Regions from separate parts of the Streptomyces sp. NPDC012827 genome, predicted to be linked through region 2. Evidence: riboswitches for the same ligand, from Rfam matches in the RefSeq annotation. Region 2 holds a riboswitch; each other region holds the start of a gene.
The links. A riboswitch is a leader RNA that binds a small molecule or an ion and turns the genes downstream of it on or off. The one in region 2 is predicted to bind cyclic di-AMP.
Positions count from the first base shown of each region.

Region 1: it holds a riboswitch for cyclic di-AMP, as region 2 does, so the genes downstream of both, ACFY60_RS24545 (peptidoglycan DD-metalloendopeptidase family protein) here and ACFY60_RS20700 (M23 family metallopeptidase) in region 2, are expected to answer to the same signal.
Region 3: it holds a riboswitch for cyclic di-AMP, as region 2 does, so the genes downstream of both, ACFY60_RS25895 (transglycosylase family protein) here and ACFY60_RS20700 (M23 family metallopeptidase) in region 2, are expected to answer to the same signal.

Region 1 covers NZ_JBIBBY010000011.1:263,493-273,665, reverse strand. The annotation lists gene ACFY60_RS24570 (STM4014 family protein) at 1-365, shown strand, start outside; gene ACFY60_RS24565 (STM4013/SEN3800 family hydrolase) at 406-1,224, shown strand; gene ACFY60_RS24560 (STM4012 family radical SAM protein) at 1,221-2,588, shown strand; gene ACFY60_RS24555 (STM4011 family radical SAM protein) at 2,598-3,470, shown strand; gene ACFY60_RS24550 (SGNH/GDSL hydrolase family protein) at 3,478-4,272, opposite strand; gene ACFY60_RS24545 (peptidoglycan DD-metalloendopeptidase family protein) at 4,448-5,413, opposite strand; cyclic di-AMP (ydaO/yuaA leader) riboswitch at 5,418-5,574, opposite strand; gene ACFY60_RS24540 (tyrosine-protein phosphatase) at 5,969-6,790, shown strand; gene ACFY60_RS24535 (DUF6126 family protein) at 6,816-6,971, opposite strand; gene ACFY60_RS24530 (helix-turn-helix domain-containing protein) at 7,067-7,696, opposite strand; gene ACFY60_RS24525 (aspartate aminotransferase family protein) at 7,770-9,155, opposite strand; gene hpnH (adenosyl-hopene transferase HpnH) at 9,166-10,173, opposite strand, start outside.
Region 2 covers NZ_JBIBBY010000009.1:107,056-117,228, forward strand. The annotation lists gene ACFY60_RS20680 (CobW family GTP-binding protein) at 203-1,282, shown strand; gene ACFY60_RS20685 (DNA topoisomerase (ATP-hydrolyzing) subunit A) at 1,331-3,787, opposite strand; gene ACFY60_RS20690 (M16 family metallopeptidase) at 3,990-5,336, shown strand; gene ACFY60_RS20695 (M16 family metallopeptidase) at 5,333-6,730, shown strand; cyclic di-AMP (ydaO/yuaA leader) riboswitch at 6,942-7,106, shown strand; gene ACFY60_RS20700 (M23 family metallopeptidase) at 7,117-7,887, shown strand; gene ACFY60_RS20705 (GntR family transcriptional regulator) at 8,076-8,759, shown strand; gene ACFY60_RS20710 (HPr family phosphocarrier protein) at 8,971-9,252, opposite strand; gene ACFY60_RS20715 (GNAT family N-acetyltransferase) at 9,427-10,173, shown strand, end outside.
Region 3 covers NZ_JBIBBY010000012.1:249,086-259,258, reverse strand. The annotation lists gene ACFY60_RS25915 (exopolyphosphatase) at 1-839, opposite strand, end outside; gene ACFY60_RS25910 (DUF501 domain-containing protein) at 836-1,381, opposite strand; gene ACFY60_RS25905 (septum formation initiator family protein) at 1,451-1,912, opposite strand; gene eno (phosphopyruvate hydratase) at 2,013-3,299, opposite strand; gene ACFY60_RS25895 (transglycosylase family protein) at 3,564-4,304, opposite strand; cyclic di-AMP (ydaO/yuaA leader) riboswitch at 4,308-4,481, opposite strand; gene ACFY60_RS25890 (transglycosylase family protein) at 4,741-5,808, opposite strand; gene ACFY60_RS25885 (cytochrome P450) at 5,970-7,277, opposite strand; gene ACFY60_RS25880 (globin domain-containing protein) at 7,416-8,627, shown strand; gene ACFY60_RS25875 (nucleoside triphosphate pyrophosphohydrolase) at 8,647-9,606, opposite strand; gene ACFY60_RS25870 (SurA N-terminal domain-containing protein) at 10,056-10,173, opposite strand, start outside.

The sequences.
Region 1 (10,173 bases), on a different contig from region 2:
TGACCAACCTTCACCTGGGCGGGGCCCGGGGGGATCTGGACGAGGTCCGGGCCGCGATCACGGCGGCCGGGGGCCGCTGGACGGACGCGCTCGGGGTGTGCGAGCGGGCCGCCGGGGCCTTCCCCGGCACCCGGTGCGTGGGGGTGGACCTGCTGCCCGCGACGGGCTGGCGCCGCTTCGCGGTCGGCGAGGTGAACGCCTTCGGAGACCTGCTGCCGGGGCTGACGGGCCTGCCGGGCGGCGGCGCCGAGGGCCTCGACACGTACGCCGCGCAGGTCGCCACCCTCACCCGCCCCCGCACCCCCGCCCGTACCGCCGCCCTTCCCCTCCCTCCTCCCGCCGACGTCGTGACGAGCACCGCATGAGCACCACCACAGGAACGAGCACCGCGTGAACCAGCCCGACATGAACGCGATCGTCGGCAGCCACGATCTGCTCCTGGTCACCCTCGACACCCTCCGGTACGACGTGGCGGCCGAGCTGGCCGCCGCCGGCCGGCTGCCGAACCTGGCCCGGCACCTGCCCGGCGGGCGGTGGGAGCGCCGGCACGCGCCCGGCAGCTTCACCTACGCCTCGCACCAGGCGATCTTCGCCGGTTTCCTGCCGACCCCCGCGTCCCCGGGGCCGCATCCCCGGCTGTTCGCCGCCCGGTTCGCGGGCAGCGAGTCGACCGCCGGGGGCACCTACGTCCACGACACCCCCGACTTCGTGTCGGCGCTGGCCCACGAGGGCTACCGGACGGTGTGCGTCGGCGGGGTGGGCTTCTTCAACAAGCAGCCGCCGCTGGGTTCCGTGCTCCCCGGTCTGTTCCAGGAGAGCCACTGGGAGCCTTCCTTCGGCGTCGCCTCGCCCACCTCCTTCGCCTCCCAGGTCACGCGGGCCGAGGAGGTCGTCGCCGCGCTCCCCCGCGACCGGCGCCTCTTCCTCTTCGTGAACGTCTCCGCCCTGCACCAGCCGAACTGGTTCCACCTGCCGGGGGCGACCCGCGAGGACGGGGACTCCCGGGCCACGCACGCGGCCGCCCTGGAGTACGTGGACGCGCACATCGGGCGCCTCTTCGCCGCGATGAGCAGCCGCCGGGACTGCTTCGCGATCGTCTGTTCCGACCACGGCACGGCGTACGGGGAGGACGGTCACACCGGCCACCGGATCGGCCACGAGGTCGTCTGGACGGTGCCGTACGCGCAGTTCGTGCTCCCGGGCCCGGAGCGGGAGGCGGCGTGAACGGCCCGGTGACCCTTCTCCCCGACGACGACGCCGGCGGCGTCCCGCGCCCGTACCGCAGCTACGTCTACGCCTATCCGCACAAGACCGCCTACCGTGCGCTCCCCGACCGTCCCGCGCTCGCCTCCCTCTGGGCGCGGGAGCCCAAGGACGCCCTCTCGCTCTACGCCCACGTCCCCTTCTGCGAGGTCCGCTGCGGCTTCTGCAACCTCTTCACCCGGATCGGCGCCCCGGACGAGCTGTCCACCCGCTATCTCGACGCCCTGGAGCGGCAGGCGACGGCGGTGCGCGAGGCGCTCGGCGAGGGTTCCGTGCGGTTCACGACGGCCGCGTTCGGGGGCGGGACGCCGACCTTCCTGACCGCCGGTGAGCTGGAGCGGCTCTGCGACATCGCGGAGGAGCGCATGGGCGCGGACCTGCGGGCGGTACCGCTCTCGGTGGAGACCTCGCCCACCACGGCGACCGCCGACCGTCTCGCGGTCCTCGCCGGGCGGGGCGCGAGCCGGCTGAGCATCGGGGTGCAGAGCTTCGTGGAGGCGGAGGCCCGGGCGGCGGTGCGGCCGCAGCGCCGGGCGGACGTCGAGGCGGCGCTGGGCCGCATCCGGGACACCGGTGTGCCGGTCCTCAACATCGACCTGATCTACGGCATCGACGGCCAGACCGAGGCGTCCTGGCGGGTCTCCCTGGACGCCGCGCTCGCCTGGCGGCCGGAGGAGCTGTACCTGTACCCGCTGTACGTGCGTCCGCTCACCGGCCTCGGCCGTCTCCAGGACCCGGCCGCCGCCGACCGGGAGTGGGACGGGCAGCGCCTGCGCCTCTACCGCCAGGGCCGGGACCATCTCCTGGCCCACGGCTACGAGCAGGTGTCGATGCGCATGTTCCGGCGGTCGGACGCCGGCCCGGTGGGCCCCGGTGACCACGCCTGCCAGACCGACGGCATGATCGGCCTGGGCTGCGGGGCCCGCTCGTACACCTCCTCGCTCCATTACTCCTTCGACTACGCCGTCGACATGCGGCAGGTGCGCGGGATCATCGATCGCTACACGGAGACCCGGGACTTCTCCCGGGCCGAGGTCGGCCGCCGGGTGGACGGCGACGAGGCCCGGCGCCGGCACCTGCTGCAGTCGCTGCTCCAGGCGGAGGGCATGCCGCTCGCCGGGTACGAGGAGCGGTTCGGCACCTCCCCCTTCGAGGACTTCGGGGCCGAGCTGGCCCGGTTCGAACGGCTGGGCTGGCTGGACGCGGAAGCGCCCGGAGGGCTGCTGCGCCTGTCGCCGGAGGGCCTGGCGTACTCCGACGGGCTGGGTCCGGTCCTCTTCTCCCCCGCCGTGCGGGCCGCCATGGCCGCCTACGAGCCGAAGTAGGGGCGGGGTGTGGATCTGACGCTGCTCTACCGGGGGCCGCTCGCCTCCTGCGACTTCGACTGCCCGTACTGCCCGTTCGCCAAGCGGCGCGACAGCCCCGAGCGGCTGCGGGCCGACCGGGCGGCCCTGGAGCGGTTCACCGGGTGGGTGGCGGAGCAGCGGGGCGACCGGCTGCGGATCCTGTTCACCCCGTGGGGCGAGGGGCTGGTGCGCTCCTGGTACCGGCGGGCGCTCGTGGAGCTGTCGCGGCTGCCGCACGTCGAACGGGTGGCCATCCAGACGAACCTGAGCTGCCGCACCGACTGGCTGGCGGAGGCCGACCGGGACACGGTGGCGCTGTGGTGCACGTACCACCCGGGGCAGACGCCGTACGACCGGTTCCTCGGCAAGTGCCGTGACCTCGCCGGGCGGGGGGTGCGTTTCAGCGTCGGGGTGGTCGGGCTGCCGGCGCACCGCGAGGAGGCACGGCGGCTGCGCGCGGACCTGCCGCCGCACGTCTACTTGTGGGTGAACGCGGCCGAGGGGTACGCGTACACCGACGCGGAGGCCGGTGCCTGGGCGGAGATCGATCCCCTGTTCCCGTACAGCAGGCATCCGCACCGCTCGGGCGGCCTGCCGTGCCGCACCGGCGAGTCGGTGGTGTCGGTGGACGGCGAGGGGACGGTGCGGCGCTGCCACTTCGTCAGGGCCGAGCTGGGCAATCTGTACGACGGTTCGTACCGTGCCGCGCTGCGGCCGCGTGTCTGTCCCCTCGCCGTCTGCGACTGCCACATCGGTTACGTCCACCTGGAGACGCTGCCGCTGTACGACGTGTTCGCGGGCGGGGTCCTGGAGCGGATCCCCACCGGTTTCCCCGCCCTCCCCCGGATTCCGGGGGCATGAAACCCGGCTACAGGGGCATGAGGTCGGGGCGCTTGGCCTCCACGTGGTCGCCCGAGCTCTCGCCGCGCAGCCGCCGCCCGATCCAGGGGACCAGGTACTGCTTGGCCCAGTGGATGTCGTCGCGGCGTACCTCGAGGGTGCCGCGCGGGGGCACCGGCGGCCACGGCTGGTCCGGGTCGGCGGGCACCGGCAGGCCGAGGACCTGGGCGGCGCGCAGGGCGACCCGGGTGTGGCCGTCGGGCGAGAGGTGCAGGCGGTCGCTGTCCCAGGCGCGCCGGTCCTGGACGGAGCGCAGCGACCACAGGTCGAGGACCGGGCAGCCGTAGCGGTCCGCGATGGCCCGGACGTGCGCGGTGTAGGTGGCGATCTTGCCGCGCAGGTGCCGGAGCACGGGCACGTCGCGGGTGTCGAAGCCGGTGGTCACCATGACCGTGCCGACGGAGGAGGTGAGGTCGGCGACGGCGCGCTCGAAGCGCGCGGCCACGTCGTCGGGGTCGGTGCCGGGGCGGATGATGTCGTTGCCGCCGGCGCAGAAGGTCACCAGGTCGGGGGCGAGTTCCTTCGCCCGCGGGACCTGTTCCGCGACGATCTGGTCGAGAAGGCGCCCCCGTACGGCCAGGTTGGCGTAGCGGAAGTCCTCGGGTTCCGGCAGCTGGTCGGCGAGGAGGACCGCGAACCGGTCCGCCCAGCCGATGTACGTCCCGCCGGGGCCGGGGTCTCCGACGCCCTCGGTGAAGCTGTCACCGATCGCCGCGTACGACCCGAATGCGTTCTTGTCTGTTGATCTCGAATCGTCTGCCACGGGAGCACATCCTTCCTTCCGGGATGTGACCTACGCGACCGTAAGGAGGGGTTGACGGCGGGTGACATATGCCACCGATAAAGATTTCCCCAAGACCGGAACAAACCGGTGGCCCGGCACAGGAGTGCCGGGCCACCGCGGAGCCTGATCGCGCGCGCTTCTCGAGCGCGGCGGGTCAGAGGGAGACGCCGTGCTGGCGGAGGTAGGCCAGCGGGTCGATGTCGGAGCCGTAGCTGGGCGAGGTCCGGATCTCGAAGTGCAGGTGCGGGCCGGTGGAGTTGCCGGTCGAGCCGGAGAGGCCGATCTGCTGGCCGCCGCTGACGGACTGGCCGGCGGAGACGGCCAGGGAGGAGAGGTGGGCGTACTGCGAGTAGTTGCCGTCGGCGTGCTGGATGACGACCTCGTTGCCGTAGGCACCGCTCCACCCGGCGGAGACGACCGTACCGGCGCCGACGGCGCGGACGGTGGTGCCGGAGGAGGCGATGAAGTCGGCACCGGTGTGGTAGCCGGAGGACCACATGGAGCCGGAGGCGCGGTACGGGGTGGAGACGCCACCGGCGACCGGGGCGACCCAGCCGGAGGAGGCCGTGGAGCTGCCGGTGGACGGCGCCGCGGTGGAGGTGGTGGCCGGGGCGGAGGCGCGCTCGCTGCTCCGGGAGGCGCGGGACTGCTCCTTCTTCGGGGCGGCCTTGCGCTCGGTCTTCGGGGCGGCCTTGCGCTCCGCCTTGGGAGCGGCCTTCGGCGCGGCGGCGTTCTCGCCGTTCAGCGTCAGCTTCATCCCGGGCAGGATCAGGGACGGGTCCTCGCCGACGACCTGGCGGTTGTCCGCGTACAGCTCCTGCCAGCCGCCCTCGACACCCTGCTCGGTGGCGATCTTGGACAGGTAGTCGCCGCTGACGACGGAGTACGTCCTCGGCGCGGCCTTCTTCGCGGCGGGCGCGGCCTGGGCGGTCTGCGCCACCTGCGCGGCGGCCACGGCGTGGGTCTGGACGGCGGCGGCCGGGGCGGCCTGCTCGGCGGCGTGGGCGCCGGTCGCGCCCAGGAGCGGAAGCGCGACGACGGCGCCTCCGGTGCCGGCGGCGACGAAACCGCGGGTGAGGGAATTGATCTTCGGTCGGCGGTGCTTACCCTTCGCGGGCATGGCGAATTCCTCTCCGGCGCCTGCGAGGTGAGCTGTCGGGTTCGGACTGGAGATGTCCGGCCGCGTGTCCACGCGACTTCACCCCGAGCCGTCCTGCGTCGCGGGACCGGCGTACTTCCTGGGTCCCCCGCTCCTGCCACGCGAGTGGGCTGGGTATGAATTCCGGTCGGTGGCAGGATTCGGCGGTCCGACCGGAGTGACGGTGACGCTAGACGAGGGGGGTCGGCGGGAACAAGCCGTTCTTTTTCCACGGCATTCACCTCCGGCGTTCTCCGCCGGAATTCCGGTCACCCTCCGTGGACCACGGACCCTCGATCCCCCTTTCGCACAGGGCAATTGCTCCGGGCGGGCGGCCACGATGCGTCACCTCTATGACCCTGCTCACGCACGACAACCCATCTCGCCTGCAACCGGCGCGAGTTACCCGCAATGCCTCAATTCGGACAGATCCCTCATTCCTGTCCGAGGGGGTGCGTCAGGCGGGGTCCTCCCTGGATGATTGCGCCAGAAACCCCACGCGTGTCGGCCACCGAACGCCTACTTCCAGGAGCATCCGTGACGCAGCAGCTGCCGCAGATCCCGCCCACCGCGGCGGACGAGCCCCGGCTCACCGGGGTCCGCAACTTCCGGGACGTGGGCGGCCTGCCGACGGCCGACGGGCGCGCCGTGCGCCCCGGTCGCCTCTTCCGCAGCGGCCACCTCGCCCACGCGACCGAGGAGGACGCCGTCTTCCTCGCCTCACTGGGCCTGCACACGGTCTTCGACTTCCGCAACGAGGCCGACCGGCGGGTGGAGGGCCCGGACGTCGAGCTGCCCGGCGTGCGGAACGTGAACATACCCCTGAACGACCCGGCCGACGGCAAGGAGTTCTGGAAGCTCGTCCGGGGCGGGGACCTCGCGCAGCTCCGGGAGATCCTGGGCGACGGCAAGGCCGCCGCCCGGATGTCCGATTCGTACCGGAAGATGATTGTCGAGCGGACGGCGGAGCACAGCAGGATCCTGCATTCCATGGCCGAGGAGAGCGTTCCGGCACTGATGCACTGCGCGGCGGGCAAGGACCGCGCCGGGCTGTCGATCGCGATCACCCTGCTCGCCCTCGGCGTCGAGCGGGAGGCCATCGAGGCGGACTACGCGTTGTCGAACGACCCGCACCGCCGCTACAAGGTGCGCCGCAGCTCCACCGCCCCGGACGCGATGTCGCCGGAGGTGATGGAGCTGCTGAGCCCGCTGTTCGACGCGCGGGTGGAGTACCTGCGGGCGGCGTTCGAGACGATCGACGCGACCTGGGGCTCGACGGAGGCCTATCTCACCCAGGGCCTGGGGCTGTCCGCCCGGACCCGCGAGCTGCTGCGGGAACGCCTGCTCACGGAGGCGTGACCCGACCGGCCCCGGCACGCCGCGCTCACTGGTTCCGGCCGCCGAACAGGAACAGCAGGTAGAGGAAGCCGGCGAAGAGGTGCCCCGCGATCAGATAGGCGAAGAGGCGGAGCACCAGCCCCTTGGGGAACTTACCGCCGCCGCGTTCCTCGCCGGTCACCGGTGCGGACTTGTCGGACATATCGGTCCTTTCCTGAGGAATCGTCACAGGTTCCTCGTCAGGGTCGGGTCGTCGCCGGTCGTCGCGGAGTCGCCCGCGCGGGCCGGCGGGGGGCGTCAGCGGAGGTGCGGACTTCCGTCGCCGAGGCAGAGTTCGGCGACGGGACTCTGCATCAGGGTGTGGACGAAGAGCAGCTCGGCGCCGGATCGGGTGGCGGCGCCGATGCGGTGCGGGGTCAGCGAGTCGAAGTGCGCGCTGTCACCCGGATCGAGGACGTGCACGGTCTCGCCGAGCGCGAGCCGCACCCGCCCCTCCAGGACGTGGATCCACTCCTCCCCCGGGTGGACCCGCACGATGTCGGCCCGGGTGGCGTGGGGGACGTGGACCCGCAGGGCCTGGAGGGCGCGCCCGGCGCCGCCCGCCTGGCGGTAGATCCAGCCGTCCGCCTCGACCGGCTCGGAGCGTCCGGCCCGGACGACGGGGTCGTGCTCGGGCGGCGCCTCGCCGAGGAGGGCCGAGACCGTCGTACCGTAGGTACGGGCCAGGGCGAGGAGCATCGGCAGCGAGGGCTGCCGGTTCCCCGTCTCCAGGCGCGAGAGGTGGGCCGGGGAGAGCCCGGCACGCTGCGCCGCGGCCTCCAGGGTGAGCCCGCGGCGGCGGCGCAGGGCCCGCAGCTGGGGGGCGACGTCGGGGACGGCGCCGGGCGGGGCGGGGTCCGGGGAGTCTCCCCCGGGGGCGTGGTCCATGCGTCCATTGCGCCAGGATCGTGCCTCCGAGGCAACTTTCTTGCCCCGGAGGCAAAATCCATGCCGCCGCCGCTCAGCGCTGGGCGACCGCCTGCTGTACGAGTGTCCTCCCGAAGTCCCACATCAGCCCGCCGCCCCCGTGGGCCTCGTCCATGACCGCCGTGAACGCCGTGACGAAGCGGTCCACGTCGGCCTCGTCGACGACCAGCGGCGGGATCAGTTTGATCACCTCCAGGTGGTCGCCGGAGACCTGGGTGAGGATCCGGTGCCGCTGGAGCAGCGGGACGACCACCATCTGGGCGAAGAGTCCCTTGCGGGCCGCCTGGAGCATCGCCCAGCGCCCCCGCAGCCCCAGCGAGGTGGGCCGGCCGAACTCGATGCCGATCATCAGTCCGCGGCCGCGGACCTCGTGGAGGAGCTCGTACCGCGGGACGAGCTCCCTGAGCCGCCCGAGGAGCAGGTCCCCGATCCGCCGGACGTGGGCGATCGTGCCCTCGCTCTCCATCACCGAGAGGACCGCGAGCCCGGCGGCCATGGCCTGGGCGTTGGAGCCGAAGCTCGCCGAGTGGACCAGGACCCGGTCCATGGAGGAGTAGACCTTCTTGAAGATCCAGTCCTTGCCGAGGGTGGCCCCCACCGGCACGTAGCCGCCGGAGAGCGCCTTGGCGACGCAGACCAGATCGGGTTCGACACCCTCCTCGTGCTGGTGGGCGTAGAAGTCCCCGGTCCTGCCGAGGCCGGTCTGCACCTCGTCGGCGATGAGCAGGGCCCCGTGCCGGCGCAGCAGCTCTTGGGCGGCGCGCAGGAAGCCGGGGGGCGCCTCGTGGACGCCCTTGCCCTGGATGGGCTCGACCACGAAGGCGGCCACGTCGCCGGAGCGCAGCTCGCGCTCCAGGCCGTCGAGGTCGCCGAGGGCGATCGCGGTGTCCGGCAGGAGCGGCGCGAACCCCTCGCGGAACCCCTTCTCGCCGTTGACGGAGAGCGCGCCGGTGGTCAGACCGTGGAAGGCGTGGTCGCAGTAGAGGATCCTGGGGCGGCCGGTGGCGTACCGGGCGAACTTGAGCGCGGTCTCCACGGCCTCGGTGCCGCTGTTGCCGAAGAAGACCCGGTCGAGGTACGGGCTGTGGGAGAGCAGCCGCTCGGCGAGCAGCCCCGGCAGGGGCGGGCAGTCGAAGCGGGTGAGGTCGGCCAGGCCCGCGTCGAGGACGTCGTGGAGGGCCTTGCGGACGACCGGGTGGTGGCGTCCGAGGCCCATCACGCCGAAGCCGGCGAGCATGTCGAGGTGGTCGTTGCCGTCGGCGTCCCAGAAGTGGGCGCCCTCGGCGCGCTCGTAGACCTTGTCGAAGCCGATCGTCCGGAGCATCCGGGGCAGCTGCGGGTTGAGGTGCCGGGCGTGCAGCTCGTACCGCTCGCCCCCGCGCTCCGCGAGCAGCGCCCGCAGGTCGAAGTCGCCGCTCATGCCGCCCGCCTCACACGCCGCTTCGCGGGACGGACTCGCGGACCGCGCGCAGCGACTCCTTGAGCGATCCCATGGTGGCGAGCACGGCGGTGGGCTCGTAGCCGCAGTGCGCCATGCAGTTGGCGCAGCGCGGGTCCTTGCCCCGGCCGTACTTGTCCCAGTCGGTCTCCTCGACGAGTTCGCGGTACGTGGGGACGTAGCCGTCGCTCATCAGGTAGCAGGGGCGCTGCCAGCCGAAGAGGGAGTAGTTCGGGATGGCCCAGGCGGTGCAGGGGAAGTCCGCCTTGCCCTCCAGGAAGTCCAGGAAGAGGGGCGAGTGGTTGAGGCGCCAGCGGCGGCGGTTGCCGCCGGCGAAGGCCTTGCGGAAGAGTTCGCGCGTCTGCTCGACGCCGAGGAAGTGCTCCTGGTCGGGCGCCTTCTCGTAGGCGTAGGCGGGCGAGATCATCATTTCGTCGACCTTGAGGTCGTCGTTGAGGAAATTGAGCACCTCGACGATCGTCTGCGGGGTGTCGGTGTTGAAGAAGGTGGAATTCGTGGTGACCCGGAAACCTCGCCGCTTGGCCTCCTTGATCGCCGCGACCGCCTCGTCGAACACGCCTTCCTTGGCGACGGATTCGTCGTGCCGCTCGCGCAGCCCGTCGATGTGCACGGCGAACGCGAAATAGGGCGAGGGCCGGAAGTTCTCCAGTTTCTTGCGGAGCAGGAGCGCGTTCGTGCAGAGGAAGACATATTTCCGGCGGGCCACCAACTGGCGCACGATCTCGTCGATCTGCGGATGCATCAGCGGCTCGCCGCCGGCGATGGACACCATCGGGGCCCCGGACTCCAGGACCGCGCCGACCGCCTGGGCGACCGGCATGCGCTGCTTGAGGACACCGGCGGGGTGCTGGATCTTGCCGCAGCCCTCGCACTTGAGGTTGCAGGCGTACAGCGGCTCCAGTTCGACGATGAGGGGGAACTTGTCGCGTTTGCGGAGCTTCTGCTGGAAGAGATAGGTCGCGACCCGGACGGACTGTCG
Region 2 (10,173 bases):
TACCGGCCGCGGAGGGTACCCGGCGGGCCGGCCCGAGACGGAGGGTCTCGCCGCTCGGGGGTTCCCTCACCTTCCGGGAGTCCACCGAGTGGCCGCCGGGAGGCGCCGGGCCCGAAGCGGAACCGCTCGTCCGCCGTATCCTGAACCTTTCCGCGGCGCGCGGGCCGCGGGACAGGACCGAGAACACGGAAGGCGTCCCACCGTGACCACCCACCAGATCCCCGTCGTCGTCCTCGCCGGGTTTCTCGGGGCCGGCAAGACCACGCTCCTCAACCACCTCCTGCGGAGCGCACGGGGTACCCGGATCGGGGTCATGGTCAACGACTTCGGCGACATCGGCATCGACGCCATGACCGTCGCCGGACAGGTCGGCTCCACCGTCTCCCTCGGCAACGGCTGCCTGTGCTGCGCCGTGGACGCGAGCGAGCTGGACACGTACCTGGAGGTCCTGACCCGGCCCGAGGCCCGGCTCGACGTGATCGTGATCGAGGCGAGCGGCCTCGCCGAGCCGCAGGAGCTGGTCCGCATGGTCCTCGCCAGCGAGAACGAGCGGATCGTGTACGGCGGCCTGGTGGAGGTCGTGGACGCCGCCGAGTTCGACGCCACGCGGCAGCGGCACCCCGAGACCGACCGGCACCTCGCCCTCGCCGACCTCGTGGTCGTCAACAAGGCCGACCGGGTCGGCGAGGACGCGCTGCGGGCCGTCCGGGAGACCGTGGCCGGCCTCGCCGGGCGCGCCGCCGTGATCGAGGCCGCGCACGGGCGGGTGGATCCGGAGCTCCTCTTCGACCGGGTGGTGGTCGAGGGCGAGATCGAGGGGCAGCTGTCGATCGAGGACATCCTGTACGGCTCCGGGGACGAGGAGCACGCGCACCCGCACGCGGCCTACGAGACGGTCTCCCTCGCCACGCCCGTCCCGCTGCACCCCCGGCGCCTGATGGCCTTCCTGGACTCCCGTCCCGAGGGCCTCTACCGGATCAAGGGCTTCATCGACCTCGGCGCCGCCGACCCGGCCCACCGGTACGCCGTCCACGCCGTCGGCCGCTTCCTGCGCTTCTACCCCGAACCGTGGCCGGAGGGCGAGGAGCGCCTCACCCAGCTCGTCCTCATCGGCTCCGGCGTCGACGCGGCGGCCCTGCGCAAGGAACTCGCCGCCTGCGAGCAGCACGGCCCGCAGGACGCCCCCGACGAGCACGACATGTGGGGCGTGCTGCGGTTCGTCCCCCACCGCGACGAACCCGAGGTGCCCGAAGCGGAGGACGGGGACGCCGCCGGGGAATGAGCCGGGCAGGACCGGAGCCGAGGCCGGCGGCCTCGGCTCCGGGGCGGGTCAGGAGACCGGGCTTGCGACGACCTCGACCGGCTTGGCGAGCGGCGTGCCCGAGCCGTCGCGGCGCGGGTCCGGCTCGGGCAGCTCCACCGGGGTGCCGTTGCGCTGGGCGGCGCGGGCCGGGGTGGCGCCCGCCCAGGCCAGGACCAGGACGTCCTCCCCCTTCAGGAACCGCTGGCAGCGCACGCCGCCGGTCGCCCGGCCCTTGCGCGGGTACTGGTCGAAGGGCGTCACCTTCGCCGACGTACCGGAGGCGGGCTCCAGGGTGCCGGTGGCGCCCGCGACCGTGAAGACCACGGCGTCGGCCGCCGGGTCCACCGCGGTGAAGGAGATCACCTCGGCGCCCGCAGACAGCTTGACGCCCGCCATGCCGCCGGCCGGCCGGCCCTGCGGCCGTACCTGGGAGGCCGGGTAGCGCAGCAGCTGGGCGTCGGAGGTGATGAAGACCAGGTCCTCCTCGCCCGTCCGCAGCTCGGTCGCGCCGACGATCCGGTCGCCCTCCTTGAGGGTGATGACCTCCAGCTCGTCCTTGTTCGCCGGGTAGTCCGGCACCACCCGCTTGACCACGCCCTGGAGCGTGCCGATCGCCAGGCCCGGCGAGGCCTCTTCGAGCGTCGTCAGACAGACCACCGTCTCCCCGGGCTCCAGGGAGACGAATTCGGCCAGCGGCGCACCGCCCGCCAGGTTCGGGGCGGTGGCCGTGTCGGGCAGCTGCGGCAGGTCGATCACCGCGAGCCGCAGCAGCCGTCCGGCCGAGGTGACCACGCCGATGTCGCCGCGCTGGGTCGCAGCGACCGCCGAGACGATCACATCGTGCTTGGCGCGCCTGCCCTCCACCGTCGGCGGCAGCTCCTCGGTCACCGTGCGGGCCAGCAGGCCCGTCGACGAGAGCAGCACCCGGCAGGGGTCGTCCGCGACCTCCAGGGAGACCGTCGTGGCCGGAGCGCCCGCCGACTCCAGCAGGACCGTGCGGCGGTCGGTGGCGAACTTCTTGGCGACCGACGCCAGTTCCGAGGAGACCAGCTTGCGCAGCTCGGCGTCGGACTCCAGGATCCCGGTCAGCTCGTCGATCTCGCCGGTGAGCCGGTCGCGCTCGGACTCCAGCTCCAGGCGGTCGAACTTGGTGAGCCGGCGCAGCGGGGTGTCCAGGATGTACTGCGTCTGGACCTCGCTCAGCGAGAAGTGCTCGATGAGGCGCTCCTTCGCCTGCGCGGAGTTCTCGCTCTGCCGGATCAGGCGGATGACCTCGTCGATGTCGAGAAGCGCGACGAGCAGGCCCTCGACCAGGTGGAGCCGGTCGCGCTTCTTGCCGCGGCGGAACTCGGAGCGGCGCCGCACCACCTCGAAGCGGTGGTCGAGGTAGACCTCCAGGAGCTCCTTGAGGCCGAGCGTCAGCGGCTGCCCGTCGACCAGGGCCACGTTGTTGATGCCGAAGGACTCCTCCATCGGCGTCAGCTTGTAGAGCTGCTCCAGGACGGCCTCGGGCACGAAACCGTTCTTGACCTCGATGACGAGGCGCAGGCCGTGGGCCCGGTCGGTGAGGTCCTTGACGTCGGCGATGCCCTGGAGCTTCTTCGACCCGACCAGGTCCTTGATCTTGGCGATGACCTTCTCGGGGCCCACCGAGAACGGCAGCTCGGTCACGACGATGCCCTTGCGGCGCGCGGTGACGTTCTCGACCGTCGCCGTGGCACGGATCTTGAACGTGCCGCGGCCCGACTCGTAGGCGTCCTTGATGCCGGCCAGGCCGACGATCCGGCCGCCGGTCGGCAGGTCCGGGCCGGGCACGTACCGCATCAGGGTCTCGAGGTCCGCGTTCGGGTGGCGGATCAGATGGCGGGCCGCCGCGACGACCTCCCCGAGGTTGTGCGGCGGCATGTTCGTCGCCATGCCGACGGCGATGCCGGAGGCGCCGTTGACCAGCAGGTTCGGGTAGGCGGCGGGGAGCGCGACCGGTTCGCGCTCCTGTCCGTCGTAGTTCGGCGCGAAGTCGACCGTGTCCTCTTCGATCGACTCGGTCATCAGGAGCGCGGCCGGAGCCATCCGCGACTCCGTGTACCGCATCGCGGCCGGCGGGTCGTCGTTGCCCAGGGAACCGAAGTTGCCGTGGCCGTCGACGAGCGGGAGCCGCATGGAGAAGGGCTGTGCCATGCGGACCATCGCGTCGTAGATCGAGGCGTCGCCGTGCGGGTGCAGCTTGCCCATGACCTCGCCGACGACGCGCGCGCACTTGACGAAGCCGCGGTCCGGACGGAGCCCCATCTCGTTCATCTGGTAGACGATGCGCCGCTGGACGGGCTTCATGCCGTCGCGGGCGTCGGGCAGCGCGCGCGAGTAGATCACCGAGTACGCGTACTCGAGGAAGGAGCCCTGCATCTCGTCGACGACGTCGATGTCGAGGATCCTCTCCTCGTACGCGTCGTCCGGCGGCGGTGTCTTCGTGCTGCGGCGGGCCATCGCGGCTGCGGCTCCTTCACCAACAAGGTGGATTGCTTCACCAACAAGGTTGTTCTGACGCGGACCATTGTGGACCGTGCCACCGACAACGCGGACCGCGACCCGGACGAGGGACATGGCGGGAGGCCGGGAACTTCGCCAGGTGTCGGCGCGCTTGCATACAGTGGCAGGACTTTTCCACATCGCGATCGAAGGGACGTACATGCCCATGGGTCACACGGCCACGGCCGAGGCCGGCTCCGGCGGCCTGACAGCGACCGAGCACCGGCTGGCGAACGGCCTGCGCGTGGTGCTCTCCGAGGACCACCTGACCCCGGTCGCCGCGGTCTGCCTCTGGTACGACGTCGGCTCGCGTCACGAGGTGCCGGGCCGCACCGGCCTCGCCCACCTCTTCGAGCACCTGATGTTCCAGGGGTCGAAGCAGGTCCACGGCAACGGTCACTTCGAGCTGGTGCAGGGGGCGGGCGGTTCGCTCAACGGCACGACCAGCTTCGAGCGCACCAACTACTTCGAGACCATGCCCGCGCACCAGCTGGAGCTGGCGCTCTGGCTGGAGGCCGACCGCATGGGCTCGCTGCTCGCGGCCCTCGACGAGGAGTCGATGGAGAACCAGCGGGACGTCGTGAAGAACGAGCGCCGCCAGCGGTACGACAACGTGCCCTACGGCACCGCCTTCGAGAAGCTGACGGCACTGGCCTACCCGGAGGGCCACCCGTACCACCACACCCCGATCGGCTCGATGGCCGACCTGGACGCGGCCACCCTGGAGGACGCGCGGAACTTCTTCCGCACGTACTACGCGCCGAACAACGCGGTGCTGTCGGTGGTCGGCGACATCGACCCGGAGCGGACCCTCGCCTGGATCGAGAAGTACTTCGGCTCCATCCCGTCCCACGACGGGAAACTGCCGCCGCGCGACGGCTCGCTGCCCGACATCATCGGTGAGCAGCTTCGGGAAGTCGTCGTCGAGGACGTCCCCGCGCGCGCGATGATGGCCGCCTACCGGCTGCCGCACGACGGCACGCGCGCGTGCGACGCGGCCGACCTGGCCCTGACCGTCCTCGGCGGCGGTGAGTCCTCCCGCCTCCACAACCGGCTGGTCCGCCGCGACCGTACGGCCGTCGCCGCCGGCTTCGGCCTGCTGCGGCTCGCCGGGGCACCCTCGCTCGGCTGGCTGGACGTCAAGATCTCCGGCGGCGTCGAGGTGCCGCGCGTCGAGGCCGCCGTCGACGAGGAGCTCGCCCGCTTCGCCGCCGAGGGGCCGACGCCCGAGGAGATGGAGCGCGCCCAGGCCCAGCTGGAGCGCGAGTGGCTCGACCGGCTCGGCACGGTCGCCGGCCGCGCCGACGAACTGTGCCGGTACGCCGTCCTGTTCGGCGACCCGCAGCTCGCCCTCACCGCGGTGGACCGGGTGCTGTCCGTCACCGCCGAGGAGGTGCGGGAGGCCGCGGCGGCGCGGCTGCGCCCCGACAACCGCGCGGTGCTCGTCTACGAGCCGCTGAGCACCGAGGAGAACGACGGCGACGAGGAAGAGGGAGCCGACCAGTGAGCGACGCTGCCGTGTCTTTGACCAGCATGGAATTCCACCCGCGGCCGACGGCCGGCACGGCGAAGCCGTGGGCCTTCCCGGCACCGGAGCGGGGCACGCTCTCCAACGGCCTGACCGTCCTGCGCTGCCACCGCCCCGGACAGCAGGTCGTCGCCGTGGAGGTCTTCCTGGCGGCCCCGCTGGACGCGGAGCCCGCCGGGCTCGACGGCGTGGCGACCATCATGGCCCGCGCCCTCTCCGAGGGCACCGCCGAGCACACCGCGGAGGAGTTCGCGGCGGAGCTGGAGCGGTGCGGCGCGACTCTCGACGCGCACGCGGACCACCCGGGCGTACGGGTCTCCCTGGAGGTTCCCGTCTCCCGGCTGCCCAAGGCGCTCGGCCTGCTCGCGGAGGCCCTGATCGCCCCGGCGTTCCTGGAGTCGGAGATCGAGCGCCTGGTGCGCAACCGCCTCGACGAGATCCCGCACGAGACCGCCAACCCGTCCCGCCGGGCGGCCAAGCAGCTCTCCAAGGAACTCTTCCCGGCCGACTCGCGCGTCTCCCGGCCGCGCCAGGGCACGGAGGAGACCGTCGCCGCGATCGACGCCGCCGCCGTCCGCGCCTTCTTCGAGGCGTACGTCCGGCCCTCCACGGCCACCGCCGTGGTCGTCGGCGACCTGACCGACGTCGACCTCGACAAGGTGCTCGCCGAGACCCTGGGCGCCTGGACCGGTGAGCCGGCCGAGCCGCGCCCGATGCCGCCGATCACCGCCGACGACAGGGGACGGGTCGTCATCGTGGACCGCCCCGGCGCCGTCCAGACGCAGCTGCTCATCGGCCGGATCGGCCCGGACCGTCACGCCGGCGTGTGGCCGGCCCAGGTCCTCGGCACGTACTGCCTCGGCGGCACGCTCACCTCCCGCCTGGACCGCGTCCTGCGCGAGGAGAAGGGCTACACCTACGGCGTGCGGGCCTTCGGGCAGGTGCTCCGTTCCGACGCCGCGGGCAACGGCGCCTCGATGCTCGCCATCAGCGGCTCCGTCGACACCCCCAACACCGGCCCGGCACTTGACGACCTGTGGAAGGTGCTGCGGACGCTCGCCGCGGAGGGGCTCACCGACGCCGAGCGTGAGACGGCCGTGCAGAACCTGGTGGGGGTGGCGCCGCTCAAGTACGAGACGGCCGCCTCCGTCGCCGGCACGCTGGCCGACCAGGTCGAGCAGCACCTGCCGGACGACTACCAGGCGCAGTTGTACGCGCGGCTCGCCGAGACCGGCACGGTCGAGGCCACGGCCGCCGTCGTCAACGCCTTCCCCGTGGACCGGCTCGTCACCGTCCTGGTGGGCGACGCGGCACAGATCGAGGAGCCCGTACGCGCCCTCGGCATCGGTGACGTGACCGTCGTGACCGGCTGACGGCCGACCGGTCGACCGACCGCGAAACGGGCGGAGGACCCTGATGTCACAGGACGTCAGGGTCCTCCGCTTTGTCCGTATTGGGGGCAAGGGTGCGCGTCTGCCCTGTGGCATGTCTTACAAACAGCCGAGTCTGTTTGCCGATTGAAAGATCGTACGCATAGCGTCATGTGCGCTGTCCGCCCGTTGCACGCGCCGCACCCGCGGCATCGGACAGCGATCGCCGAGTCCCCGTCAGGCGCGAGCCTGGGGAGCCGGGGACCCGCACGCAGTCCCTGGGGTGAATCGGACGCCTTCGCCACGCGCGGAGGGGCCCGTAGGAGACCTTCCTGCTCCGAACCCGTCAGCTAACCCGGTAGGCGAGAAGGAAGGAAAGGACCGTCCTCTTGGCGTTCACCCGTGCCACCGGGAAGCATCGTGCTCCGAGCCGGATGGCGCGCCGCGGCGTGGGCATCGCCGGCGCGGCCACCCTCGCGACCTCCGGCGTCATCGGAACCCTCGCCTCGCCGGCGCTCGCCGCCGACACGGAGGAGCGCTCTCCCGAGGACACCGGCCTCACCCGCGTCATCACCGAGGACTCGCTCGCCGACCGCGTCAACGCGCAGGTCGCCGCCCAGGAGCAGGAAGCCTTCGAGACCGCCGCCAAGGAGAAGGCCCGCGCCGAGGCGAAGCGCAAGGCCGAGGCCCGCGCCCAGGAGATCCGCGAGGCCCGCGAGCGCGCCGCCCGCGAGGCCGAGCGCCGCCGCCTCGCCTCCTTCCAGCTCCCGGTCGCCGGCTCGTACGTCTCCACCGGGTACAAGACGGGTGGCTCCCTCTGGTCCTCCGGCAGCCACTCCGGTGTCGACTTCCACGCCGCCTACGGCAGCCGGGTCGTCTCCGTCGGGGCCGGCACGGTCGTCGAGGCCGGCTGGGGCGGCGCGTACGGCAACAACATCGTCATCCGGATGAACGACGGCACGTACACCCAGTACGGTCACCTCGCCTCCATCGAGGTCCACGTCGGCCAGACCGTCGAGCCCGGCGAGCAGATCGGCGTCTCCGGCTCGACCGGCAACTCCACCGGACCGCACCTCCACTTCGAGGCCCGCACCAGCGCCGAGTACGGCTCGGACATCAACCCGGTCGCGTACCTGCGCGCCCGTGGTGTCGCCCTCTGAGGCACCCGACCGAAAGCTCCACCCGCCCCGGCTCCCCGCGAGCCGGGGTTTTTCTTCGGCCAAAAGAATGCCCTGAAGGGGGCCCGGCCATCGGAATTTCCCGCCCCTTGCCCTAGAGTCGCGTGCAATGAATTCGCGGAAAGGCACGAGGGTGCCGAGCGCTGCGCGGAACAAAGCGGAGGTCGGACATGCGCATTCCCGCGCAATCGGTGTGCACGGCGATCCGGGACGACATCGTCTCGGGCGTTCTGGAGCCCGGCGGCCGGCTGACGGAGGAACAGCTCGCCGGCCGGTACGGCGTCTCGCGCGTCCCGGTCCGCGAGGCCCTGCGGACCCTGGAGTCCGAGGGCTTCGTCGTCAGCCGCCGTCACGCCGGCGCCCATGTCGCCGAGCCCACCGAGCAGGAGGCGGCCGATCTGCTCGACGTCCGGGCGCTGCTCGAACCGCTGGGCGCGGCCCGGGCGGCCCAGCGGCGCACCGAGGCCCATCTGAAGGTGCTGCGCGGCCTGGTCAGACTGGGGCAGGAGCGGGCCCGGCGGGGCCAGGGGGAGGACCTGCGCCCGCTCGGCGGCTGGTTCCACGAGACGCTCGCCCAGGCCTCCGGCTCACCCGCCCTCGCCGCCCTGCTCACCCAGCTGCGGCACAAGATCGCCTGGATGTACGTGGTGGAGCAGCCGGAGCGGCCCGTGGAGGCCTGGGCCGAGCACGGCGCGATCGTGGACGCGGTGGCGCGCGGGGACGCCGAGCGGGCCCGCGCGCTGACGGCGATGCACGCGGAACACTCGCTGCCGCTGCACCGGCTGAAAAGGCCGGCGCGGGGGCGTGTGAGGCTTCCGCAACATGCCGTCAACACGGCGAGTGCGCGGAATTAACACGCGTGCCCTACAAAGAGAAAAGAAAAAGCGGGGGTATTTTGTGCTGCTCGAAAAGCGGCACGGGTACGAAGTGAATTCGGTGCAGTCCGCCCCGCGGTGAAGGCGATGCGGGGACGGGCGCGCCTACGCGAAAGGGCCGGGGCGCCCATGAGCGGACCCCGGCCCTTTCGCGGCCACGTGCTGAGCGGCGGGCGGACCCGCGCCGGGCTCAGACGGTCTCGGGAAGCTCCTCGAGACCCTCGGCCACCAGCTTCGCGAGACGGTCCAGAGCGGCCTCGGCGCCCTCGGCGTCCGAAGCGAGCACGATCTCCTCGCCGCCCTGCGCGCCCAGGCCGAGCACCGCGAGCATGGACGCGGCGTTCACCGGGTTGCCGTCGGCCTTGGCGATCGTCACCGGAACGCCGGAGGCCATGGCGGCACGGACGAAGATGGACGCGGGGCGGGCGTGCAGGCCCTCGGCCCAGCCGACGTTGACGCGGCGCTCAGCCATGGTGTTGCCCTTCAAGTCTCAAGCGGGTTGTCTAGACCAGTGTCTCACGGGATGCGCGGTGCTCGCGCAGGGCCCGGCCCCGCGCGGGCCGCCGCCCGGCCCTCCCCACCTTGCACGGCACACCCCTGCCGCGCGACCGGTGCCACTGTCGTACCCCCGCCGTACGCTTGCCCCATGCAGAGCGCGTCGGAAGAGCCGGAAGCGGCGGCACGGCAGGCACCACCGGCAGCGCCGGAGCACGTCTACCCGGACCACTGGGAGGCGGACGTGGTCCTGCGCGACGGCGGGACCGCGCGCGTCAGGCCCATCACCGCCGCCGACGCCGACCGGCTGGTCAGCTTCTACGAGCAGGTCTCGGACGAGTCGAAGTACTACCGCTTCTTCGCGCCCTACCCCCGGCTCTCCGCCAAGGACGTGCACCGCTTCACCCACCACGACTTCGTGGACCGGGTGGGTCTCGCCGCGACCGTGGGCGGCGAGTTCATCGCCACCGTGCGCTACGACCGCATCAACGCCCAGGGACTGCCCGCCTCCGCTCCCGCCGACGAGGCCGAGGTCGCCTTCCTCGTCCAGGACGCGCACCAGGGGCGCGGGGTCGCCTCCGCCCTCCTCGAACACATCGCGGCCGTCGCGCGCGAGCGCGGCATCCGGCGCTTCGCCGCCGAGGTCCTGCCCGCCAACACCAAGATGATCAAGGTCTTCACGGACGCGGGCTACACCCAGAAGCGGAGTTTCGAGGACGGCTCCGTCCGCCTCCACCTCGACCTCGAACCCACCGATCGCTCCCTCGCGGTCCAGCGCGCCCGCGAGCAGCGCGCCGAGGCCCGCTCCGTGCAGCGGCTCCTCGCCCCCCGGTCCGTCGCCGTCGTCGGCGCCGGACGCACCCCCGGCGGCGTCGGCAGGACCGTCCTGCGCAATCTG
Region 3 (10,173 bases), on a different contig from region 2:
ACGATCTCCCTCAGGACGAGGGCTCCGGCGATGATCACGTCCACCCGGCCGGGGTGGATGACGGGGATCGCGGCCCGCTCGTCGTGGGTGGAGGCGAGGAGCCGCTCGGCGACCTCCGCAACCTGGACCGCCGAGATCCGGGCGTGGTGGATCTTGGCGGAGTCGTACTCCGGAAGGCCCAGCGCGATGGCGGCGACCGTGGTGACCGACCCGGCGAGCCCGACGAGGGTCCCGGCGGAGCTGAGCGGCACCGTCTCGGCGGCCAGGTCGAGGGCGGCGCGGACGTCGGCGCGGACGGCCTCCACCTCCTCGGCGGTCGGCGGGTCGTGCCTGATGTGCCGCTCGGTCAGCCGGACGCACCCGATGTCGACCGAGCGGGCGGCTTCGACGTGCCGGTCGCCGGTGACGAACTCGGTGGAGCCGCCGCCGATGTCCACGACGAGGTACGTCTCCGCGCCCCGCAGCTCACCGGTGGCTCCGGTGAAGGAGAACTCGGCCTCCTGGTCGCCGGTGATGACCTCGGGTTCGACGCCCAGGATGTCCACGACCCCGCGGACGAACTCGTCGCGGTTCTCGGCGTCGCGGGAGGCGGAGGTGGCGACGAAGCGGATCCGTTCGGCGCCGAGCTCCCTGATGACCCCGGCGTACTCGCGGCAGGCGGCGAAGGTCCGCTCCAGCGCCTCGGGGGCGAGCCGGCCGGTCCGGTCGACGCCCTGACCGAGCCGGACGATCGTCATCCGCCGGTCCAGCTCGATCAGCTCACCCGTCTCCGGGTGCACGTCGGCGACGAGCAGGCGGATGGAGTTCGTACCGCAGTCGATTCCGGCGACCCGGGTCACGTCGTCTCCCCGCCCTTGTCCTCGTCCGCGCACGGGGTGACGCACGGGCCCTTCGCCCACCACTCCGGCAGCATCGCCAGCGCCTCGTCGCCGAAGGGATTGACGCCCGGGCCCGCCACGAGCGAGTGCCCGACCAGGACGTGCAGGCACTTGACCCGGTCGGGCATGCCGCCGGCGCTGGGGAAGCCCTCCAGGACCTCGATGGCGTCGCGGCGCGCGAGGTAGTCCTCGTGCGCGGCCCGGTAGGCGGCGGCGAGCTCGGGGTCGGTGGCGAGCCGGGCCTGCATCTCCTTCATGACCCCGTTGGCCTCCAGGGTGCCGATGGCCGAGGCCGCCCGGGGGCAGGTGAGGTAGTACGTGGTCGGGAAGGGGGTGCCGTCGGGGAGCCGGGGCGCGGTCTCGACGACGTCCGGGTTGCCGCACGGGCAGCGGTGCGCGATGGCGCGCAGGCCGCGCGGCGGGCGTCCGAGCTGCGCCTCGAAGGCGGCGACGTCCGCCTCGGTGGGCTCGGTGCGTTCGGTCTGCGGAGGGGGCGTTTCCATGTCTGCCTTGGTCGTCGGGGTCGTACGGGATCAAAGGGGGCGTACGGGTCGGTCGGCCGTACGGGTCGGTCAGGGGCGGTCGGCGCGGTCCACGCCGTCCCACAGGTTGTCGTACCAGGGGCGGTCCGCCGGGCCGTGGCCGCTGCGGGGCCGCGGCTCCGCGCCGGGGTCGTCGACGGTGAACCCGGTCTCGCCGGGCAGCACGTAGTGGAGGTGCTCGCGGGCGAGGCGGCGGACGTAGGCCGGGTCCTGGAGGCGGGCCTTCTCGTCCCGCAGCTCCTCGACCCGCCGGGCGGCCTCGGCGGCCTTCCGCTCCTGCTCGGCGATCTCGCCCTGCTGGGAGACGTAGCTCCTTATCGGATAGGCGAGCGCCACGACGAGGGAGCAGACGACGAGGGCGAGGAAGGCCGCGCGGCCGGTGAGCCGGGAACGGCGGGCCTGGCGGCGGCTCTGGGAGCGGTAGACGCGGGCGGCGGTCTGCTCACCGAGCAGCCTGATCCTGGTCGCGGTGGAGAACCGGTCCCGGGCCATGTGCGCGCCTCCCCTTCACGTGCGTACGTCCCCGCACACGGTACGGGACCGCATGCGGGGACGTACGGATACGGGCTGTGTCAGCCCTTGTGCCGGTGCCTCAGTTCGCCGGGCGGAACCGCGGGAACGCGCTGCGGCCGGCGTAGACCGCGGCGTCGTCCAGGATCTCCTCGATGCGCAGGAGCTGGTTGTACTTGGCGACGCGCTCGGAGCGGGCCGGGGCACCGGTCTTGATCTGGCCGCAGTTGGTGGCGACGGCCAGGTCGGCGATGGTGACGTCCTCGGTCTCGCCGGAGCGGTGGGACATCATGCACTTGAAGCCGTTGCGCTGGGCCAGCTCGACGGCGTCCAGGGTCTCGGTCAGCGAGCCGATCTGGTTGACCTTGACGAGCAGCGCGTTGGCGGCGCCCTCCTCGATGCCGCGGGCGAGGCGCTCCGGGTTGGTGACGAAGAGGTCGTCGCCGACCAGCTGGACGCGGGAGCCCAGCTTCTCGGTGATGGTCTTCCAGCCGTCCCAGTCGTCCTCGAACAGCGGGTCCTCGATGGAGACCAGCGGGTACGCGTCGACGAGCTCCGCGTAGTAGTCGGTCATCTCGGCGGCGGAGCGGGCCTTGCCCTCGAACTCGTAGGAGCCGTCCTTGTAGAACTCGGAGGCGGCGACGTCGAGCGCGAGCGCGATGTCCTTGCCGGGCGTGTAGCCGGCCTGCTTGATGGCCTCGAGGATGAGGTCGAGGGCCTCGCGGTTGGAGCCCAGGTTCGGGGCGAAGCCGCCCTCGTCGCCGAGGCCGGTGGAGAGGCCCTTGGTCTTCAGGACGGACTTGAGGGTGTGGTAGACCTCGGTGCCCCAGCGGAGGGCCTCGGAGAAGGACTCCGCGCCGATCGGGGCGATCATGAACTCCTGGATGTCCACGTTCGAGTCGGCGTGCGACCCGCCGTTCAGGATGTTCATCATCGGAACGGGCAGCAGGTGCGCGTTCGGGCCGCCCAGGTAGCGGAAGAGGGGGAGGTCGCTGGCCTCGGAGGCGGCGTGCGCGACGGCGAGGGAGACGCCGAGGATGGCGTTGGCGCCGAGCGAGGACTTGTCGGGGGTGGCGTCCAGGTCGAACATGGCCTGGTCGATCAGGCGCTGCTCGGTGGCGTCGTAGCCGACGAGCTCCGGGCCGATCTGCTCGATGACGGCCAGGACGGCCTTCTCGACGCCCTTGCCGAGGTAGCGGTTCTGGTCGCCGTCACGGAGCTCGAGGGCCTCGAACGCACCGGTGGAGGCACCGGACGGGACGGCAGCACGGCCGGTGCTGCCGTCGTCGAGGCCGACCTCGACCTCGACCGTGGGGTTGCCTCGGGAGTCCAGGATTTCCCGGGCTACGACGACGTCGATGGACGGCACGAGCATCTCCTTCTGGGATGTGACGCTAGGTGTGACGCATACGGCGCAAGGCTCGTTCGCCTTGCGACAAGAGCCTAACCGGCCCGGGGGCTCCGGCCCGCCGGGCGCCCGCCCCGTGGGACGAAAAAGGACCCGGGGGCATGCATCCCGGGACGAACCGCCCGCGGGTACTCATGGGTAACAGACGGAACCCCGGTCCGGCGTGCACGGGGGGCACGCCGGACCGGGGTGGTCACCGCGGGAGGTTCGTCAGGGCCGCGAGGCTCACTTCAGGTGGAGCTGCTGGCCCGGGTAGATGAGGTCGGCGTCCTCGACGACGTCCTGGTTGAGGTCGTAGAGGGTGGCCCAGCCGCCCTTGACGCCGTGCGCCTGGGCGATGGTGGCGAGGGTGTCACCGGCCGCGACCTTGTACTCGCCGTCACCCTTCTTGACCTTCTTGCCGGTCGGGGTGGTGACGGTCTTGCGGCGCTCCTGCGGAGCGGCCTGGGCGGTGACGCTCTTGGAGGTCTCGCGGGCGGTCGCCTTCGGAGCCGTGCGCTTGGTGCTGCGCGTGGTCGGCTGCTCGGAGCGGCGCTCGGGCGAGGTGGTGGTGCCGGTCGGCTTCTGGGTCTCGGTGGTGCCGCCGCTGTAGGTGGCGCGGGAGAGGCCGACGCCGCAGCTCGGCCAGGCGCCCTTGCCCTGGCCCGCGAGGACCTTCTCGGCGATGGCGATCTGCTGCGACTTCGAGGCCAGGTTGGCGGTGGAGGCGTAGGCGGTGCCGCCGTACGCGGCCCACGTGGAGGCCGAGAACTGCAGGCCGCCGTAGTAGCCGTTGCCCGTGTTGATGGACCAGTTGCCGCCGGACTCGCACTGGGCGACGCGGTCCCACTCGGAGGCGGTGGCGGCCGAGGCGGTGCCCGTGGCCATCAGCGGGGCGGCGACGGCGGCACCGGTGACGCCGACGAGCGTGACGACCTGGGTGGCCTTGGAGGGACGGCGGTGTTTGCCCTTGCCGGAAAACAGCATGGAGATTCTCCTCACCGACGCCTGCGAGGTGAGCTGTCGGGTTCGGGCCGAAGAGTTGCCCGGCCGCGTGTCCTAGCACGCGGCTTCACCCCAAGCCGAACGTCGGTCGTCCTTCTCGACGACCGGGGCCGGCACTTACCTTGGGTCCCCCGCTCCTGCCTACGGCGCTTACGCGACGACTGTTCCCATCGGCCGGCGGCAGGACTCGGCGTTCTCGGTCGACGGGGCCCGCGGTGGCGAGCGATGACGACCGTAGCCACACTCCTGCCGGAAGTTCAAAGGGGCGCATTGCGGAAATAACGCCCCTACCGTCCTTCCGGCGGAGGGTGTTTGCGCAGGTGAGAGGTCACGGAATCAAATCTTCCGCACAAGCCGCGCCAGTTGGGGCGAAGAGATCCATGTCTCACTTGAGCAGAACCGGACATTACCTCTCGAACTACCCGGCCGACGGCGCCGAACCGATCGTCAGATCAAGGCTCTGACCAGGCAGGATGAGGTCCGGATCGGTGCCCACCGTCCGCCGGTTGGCGTCATAGAGGGCGGTCCAGCCTCCGGGGAGTTGCCGCTCCTGCGCGATGACGGTCAGGTTGTCCCCGGGGCGCACCGTGTAGGCGTCCGAAGTGTCCTGACTGTCCGTTGCGTCCACTCCGGTCGGCGACGCATCGACGACCGGAGCCTTTGCCGGAGTTTCAGACTTCTTGTCCGTCGGTGCGGCATGACGACCTGCTTCGGCAGAAGTGTCCGTCTTGCCGGTTTCCTCCGGGGCGGCGTCACCCCGGTGCTTGCCGGTGCCGGGCGCGCTCGACGGAGCGTCACCTTCCGCCGTACGGGGCTTTTCGGGCGTTCCGGAGGTTCCGGGCGTGTCGGAGGTGCCGGGAGCCGTCGGCGCGCTCGGTGCGGCCGGGTGGGTGGAGGCACCCGGCGCGGCCGGGTGGGTGGAGGCGTCCGGGGCGGCGGTCGTCCCGGCCGCTCCCGGCGTCCGGGAGGCCGTGGGGGCGTCCGGGGCCGAGGAGGCCGCGGGAGCGCCGGAGGCCCGCGGTACGGGCACCGAGGAGGCCGGGGAGGACGGAGAGACCTGCGCGGCGGGCGAGGCGGGCGAGGCGGTCGGCGTGCCGGCCGTGCGGTTCGACTCCGGGGCGGGGCCCGTCTCCTCGGGCAGCGTGACGGCCGGCCCCGGGTTCACGCCCGGCGCCTTCCCGTCGTTGCCCAGCCCGGCGATCGGGGCGCAGGTGGCCCAGTCGGTCGCGCCCGAGGCGAGCGCCTTCTCGGCCACCACGATCTGCTGGGCGCGGCTGGCCAGGTCGGCGCTGGGGGCGTAGGCGAGCCCGCCGTGCCGCTCCCAGCTCTCCTGGGTGAACTGGAGCCCGCCGTACATCCCGTTGCCGAAGTTGGCACTCCACTGGCCGCCCGACTCGCACTCGGCCACCCGGTCCCAGGTGGCCGCGTCGGCGGCGGAGGCGGATCCGGTGGCGAGCAGCGGCAGCGCCATGGCGGATCCGGTCACGCCCGCCGCGACGACGAGAGCGGGGGCCTGACGGGGTCGACGGTGTCGTCCGTTCCCGGAGCGCATACGTACGCCTTTCGCGTGACGGCTGAAGACTGCCGCGAAACGTAGCGGCATTCGAACGTCCGTCACAAGTCGGTCGCCCCGCGATCACGTGAAGATCACACTTCTGACGAACCCTCAGCCGGAGCCACCCGTACGGAAGGGGTGAATTCCACCGGAAGCGTGCGCAAACCGCGCATGATGAGCCCGCCGCGCCACCGCAGTTCGGCCGGGTCGGCGGCGAGCCGCAGGTCCGGCAGCCGGGTCAGCAGGGCGGCCAGGGCCACCTGTCCCTCCAGGCGCGCGAGCGGCGCGCCGACGCAGTAGTGGATGCCGTGCCCGTACCCCAGGTGCTGGTTGTCCCGCCGCGCCAGGTCCAGGGTGTCCGGCTCCGTGAACCGTGCCGGGTCCCGGTCGGCGGCGGCCAGGACCACCAGGACCGGGTCGCCCGCCGGGATCGCCTGCCCGCCGATGCTCAGGTCCCGGGTCGCGTACCGCCAGGTCGCCAGCTCCACCGGCCCGTCGAACCGCAGCAGCTCCTCGACCCCCGTCTCCAGGAGTCCGGTCTCACCGGCCGCCAGGGAGGCCTGGAGCCGCTCGCGCTGCTCCGGGTGCCGCAGCAGCTGGTAGGTGCCGTTGCCGATGAGGTTGATGGTGGTTTCGAAACCGGCGAAAAGCAGGACGAAACACATGGCCGTGGCCTCGGCCTCGGTGAGGTGGTCGCCGTGGTCGCCGGCCCGGATGAGGCCGGAGATCAGGTCGTCGCCGAGGTCCTGCCGCTTGCGGTGGATCAGCTCGGCGAGGTAGCCCCGGATCTTCTTCACCGACCGGGCGACGCCGCCGCGCGGCCCGCCGCCGTGCCGGATCATCATCCCCGCCCAGTCCCGGAGGTCGTCCTGGTCCTCGGCGGGCACGCCCAGCAGGTCGCAGATGGCGTAGATGGGCAGGGGGAAGGCGAAGTCGTGGATGAGGTCCGCCTCCCCCTTCTCCGCGAAGCCGTCGATGAGCCGGTCGGTCAGCTCCCGCACGCGCGGGGCGAACTCCGCGACCCTGCGCGGGGTGAAGGCCTTGGAGACGAGCCGGCGCAGCCGGGTGTGGTCGGGCGGGTCGATGTTGAGCAGGTGCGTCATCAGCCCCGCGCTGCGCTCGCCCGGAATGCCGGTCTTGCCCGGTTCGGCGTGGTGGACGGGGTTCTTGGAGAGCCGCTGGTCGGCGAGGGCCTGCCGGGCGTCCGCGTACCGGGTGACGAGCCAGGCCTCGACCCCGCTGGGCAGCCGAGTCCGGTGAACGGGGGCGTGCTCCCGCAGCCAGGCGTAGGCCGGATACGGGTCGGTGGCGAACTCCCAGGTGAAGAGGGCGGGCGCCGGGGGCGGGACCTGGGGCGGTACGGCGGAGGGCTCGGGGGGCGGTACGGGGGTGCTGCTCACCCCCCGACCGTACCGCCCGCCCCGTCCGGCCTCCGGGGGCCCCGACCGTCCCCCGTCCCCTCCGGCCCCCGGGTCCCCGACCTGACGTATGAAGATCGCGCGGACCCCCGGTGAGGGCGGGTGGCCTAGATTCCCCCCGTGGATGCCCAGTTGCTCAGGAGCACGTTCGCGGTCGTCGAGAGACGGGCCGAACACGCCGTCGCCTTCTTCTACGCGCATCTCTTCCGCCACAACCCGGGCGTACGCGAGCTGTTCCCCGCCGACATGCGGCCCCAGCGGGACCGTCTCTTCGCCGCCCTCACCCACGTGGTGACCCACCTGGAGGACCCCCGGCTCACCTCCTACCTGACGCACCTCGGCCGGGACCACCGGAAGTTCCTGGCCTCTCCCCCGCTGTACGCCGCCGTCGGCACGAGCCTGCTCGCCGCCTTCGCGCAGACCGCCGGGGCGGCCTGGACGGTGGAGGCGGAGAAGGCCTGGAGCGAGGCGTACGGGCGGGTCGCCGAGCTGATGCTCCGGGGCGCGGAGGAGGCCGCCGGGGCCGGGGAGCCCGCCTGGTGGGACGCGGACGTGGTGCGTCACGCGCGGTACGGCGAGGATCTGGCCGTCCTCACGCTCCGGCCCCGCCGGCCCTTCCCGTACCGCCCGGGCCAGTACGTGAGCGTCAGCTCGCTGCGCGCCCCGCGCGTCTGGCGGACGTACTCGCTCGGCAACGCGCCCCGCCCGGACGGGACGGTGGAGCTGCACGTGAGCCGGGTGCCCGGCGGGGTGATGAGCACGGTGCTGGTGGAGGAGACGGGGCCGGGGGAGGTTCTGCGGCTGAGCGCGCCCGGCGGCGCGCTGGCGGCGGACGGGCCCGCGGACGCCCTGCACACCTATATATGCGCGGGTACGGGCTGGGCGCCGGTGAAGGCGCTCCTGGAGGAGGCGGCCGGGCGCGGGCCGGACCTGGAGGGGCGGCTGTTCGTGGTGGGGCGCGCGAAGGAGTACCTGTACGGGCGGGGGGACGCGGAGCGGCTGGGCGCGCGCCTGCCGGGGCTGAGCGTCACGTTCATCACGGCGGCGCCCGGCCGTCCCCGGGAGCAGGCGACCGAGCGGCTGCTGACGGCGCTGCGGTCGTGCGTCCGGTGGCCGGAGCACGAGGTGCGGCTGGCCGGGCCGCCGGGTTTCCTGACGGAGGTCGCCGGCACGCTTCAGGAGCTGGGGGCGGACCCGGCCCGGATCCGGCACGACACGCTGCCGCCGGTGGGCCGGTTCGCCGCCCGTCCGGCCACGCGCGCGGAGTGGCTGCTGGCCCGCCCGCCGCTCCCCTGGCTCGACCCGGCGGCCCGCGCCCCGCGCGCACCCTGAGCCGGGCCTGGTCGCTGTCCTACAGCCCTTCCGCGGCGCGGATCGCGTCGCGGTAGGCGCGGGCGGCCGCGCGCAGGGCCGCCTCCGGGTCCACGCCCTCGGCCTCGGCGCGGGCGGCGAGGTGGAGGAGTTCGTACCCGATGCCCTCCCCGGCCGGCGGGGGCACGTCGAGGCCGGCGGTACGGACGCGGCCGGCGAGCTTCGCGGCGAGCGCCAGGCCGGGCTGTCCGAGCGGCACCCCGTCGGTGACGGAGTCCCGCTGCTTCTCGACCGCCTTGGTGCGCAGCCAGTGCGCCTTGACGTCCTCGGGGGTCTCGGCGGTGGCGTCCCCGAAGACGTGCGGGTGCCGGTGGACGAGCTTCTCGACGATCGTTCCGGCGACGTCGTCCACGGAGAACGGCTCCTCGGGGTCCTCCTCGGCGATCCGCGCGTGGAAGACGACCTGGAGCAGGACGTCGCCGAGTTCCTCGCGCAGTTCCTCCCGGCTGCCGTCCTCGATGGCCTCGACCAGCTCGTAGGCCTCCTCGATGCCGTACTTGGCGAGGCCCCGGTGGGTCTGCCGGGAGGACCAGGGGCACTCGCGGCGGATGCGGTCCATGACCTGCACGAGGTCGAGGAGCCGGGCGCCCGGCAGGTCGTACGAGCCGGGCAGCAGCTCCAGGTCGGGCATGGCGAACCGGCCGGAGCCGGCGAGACGGGCGAGCCCGTCGGTCAGGTCGCGGTCGCCCTCGCCGGACGGCAGCACGAGGACGGTCCGGCCCCCGGCGCAGGCGGCGACGAGCTCCTCGGCGGTGGGCCGCAGGTGCTCGACGGCGACGCCCGCCTCCGTCAGGTACGGCAGCTGGGGGTGGTGCGCGTCGGGGCAGAGCACCCGGTCCGCACCGCGCAGCGCCTGCCAGGCCGGCCAGGACAGCAGTCCGGGTGCGACACGGTGGCTGGCGGTGAGCAGGACGATGCGGCCGGGGCTCTCAGAAGTCACCTTCCGAACCTACCTCCCCACGTCGGCCCCTCCCCGGACACCCCCGGCGAGTGAGCCGAAGGGTGCGCCGGGGGAACGGTCGCGAGCGCGCGCAGGCCCGCGAGGGACGAGCGGGCCGAGCACGGTCGGGGCCGTGAGTCCGGCTCGGGCGCCCGGAGGCGAACCGAGCCTGGAAAAGAGGGGCGAGTGAGCCGAAGGGTGCGCCGGGGGAACGGGCGCGAGCGCGCGCAGGCCCGCGAGGGACGAGCGGGCCGAGCACGGTCGGGGCCGTGAGTCCGGCTCGGGCACCCGGAGGCGAACCGAGCCTGGAAAAGAGGGGCGAGTGAGCCGAAGGGTGCGCCGGGGGAACGGGCGCGAACGCGCGCAGGCCCGCGAGGGACGAGCGGGCCGAGCACGGTCGGGACGGTGAGTCCGGCTTGAGCGCCCGGAGGCGAACCGAGCCTGGAAGATCAGCTTCCGGGTGCGGCGGCCGGGCCGCTGTCCGTCTGGCGGAGCCACGGCACGCGGGCCGAGTCCGCGAGCCGGACCTGGGTGTCGTCCCAGGTGCCGTAGCGGGGGTTCACGTCG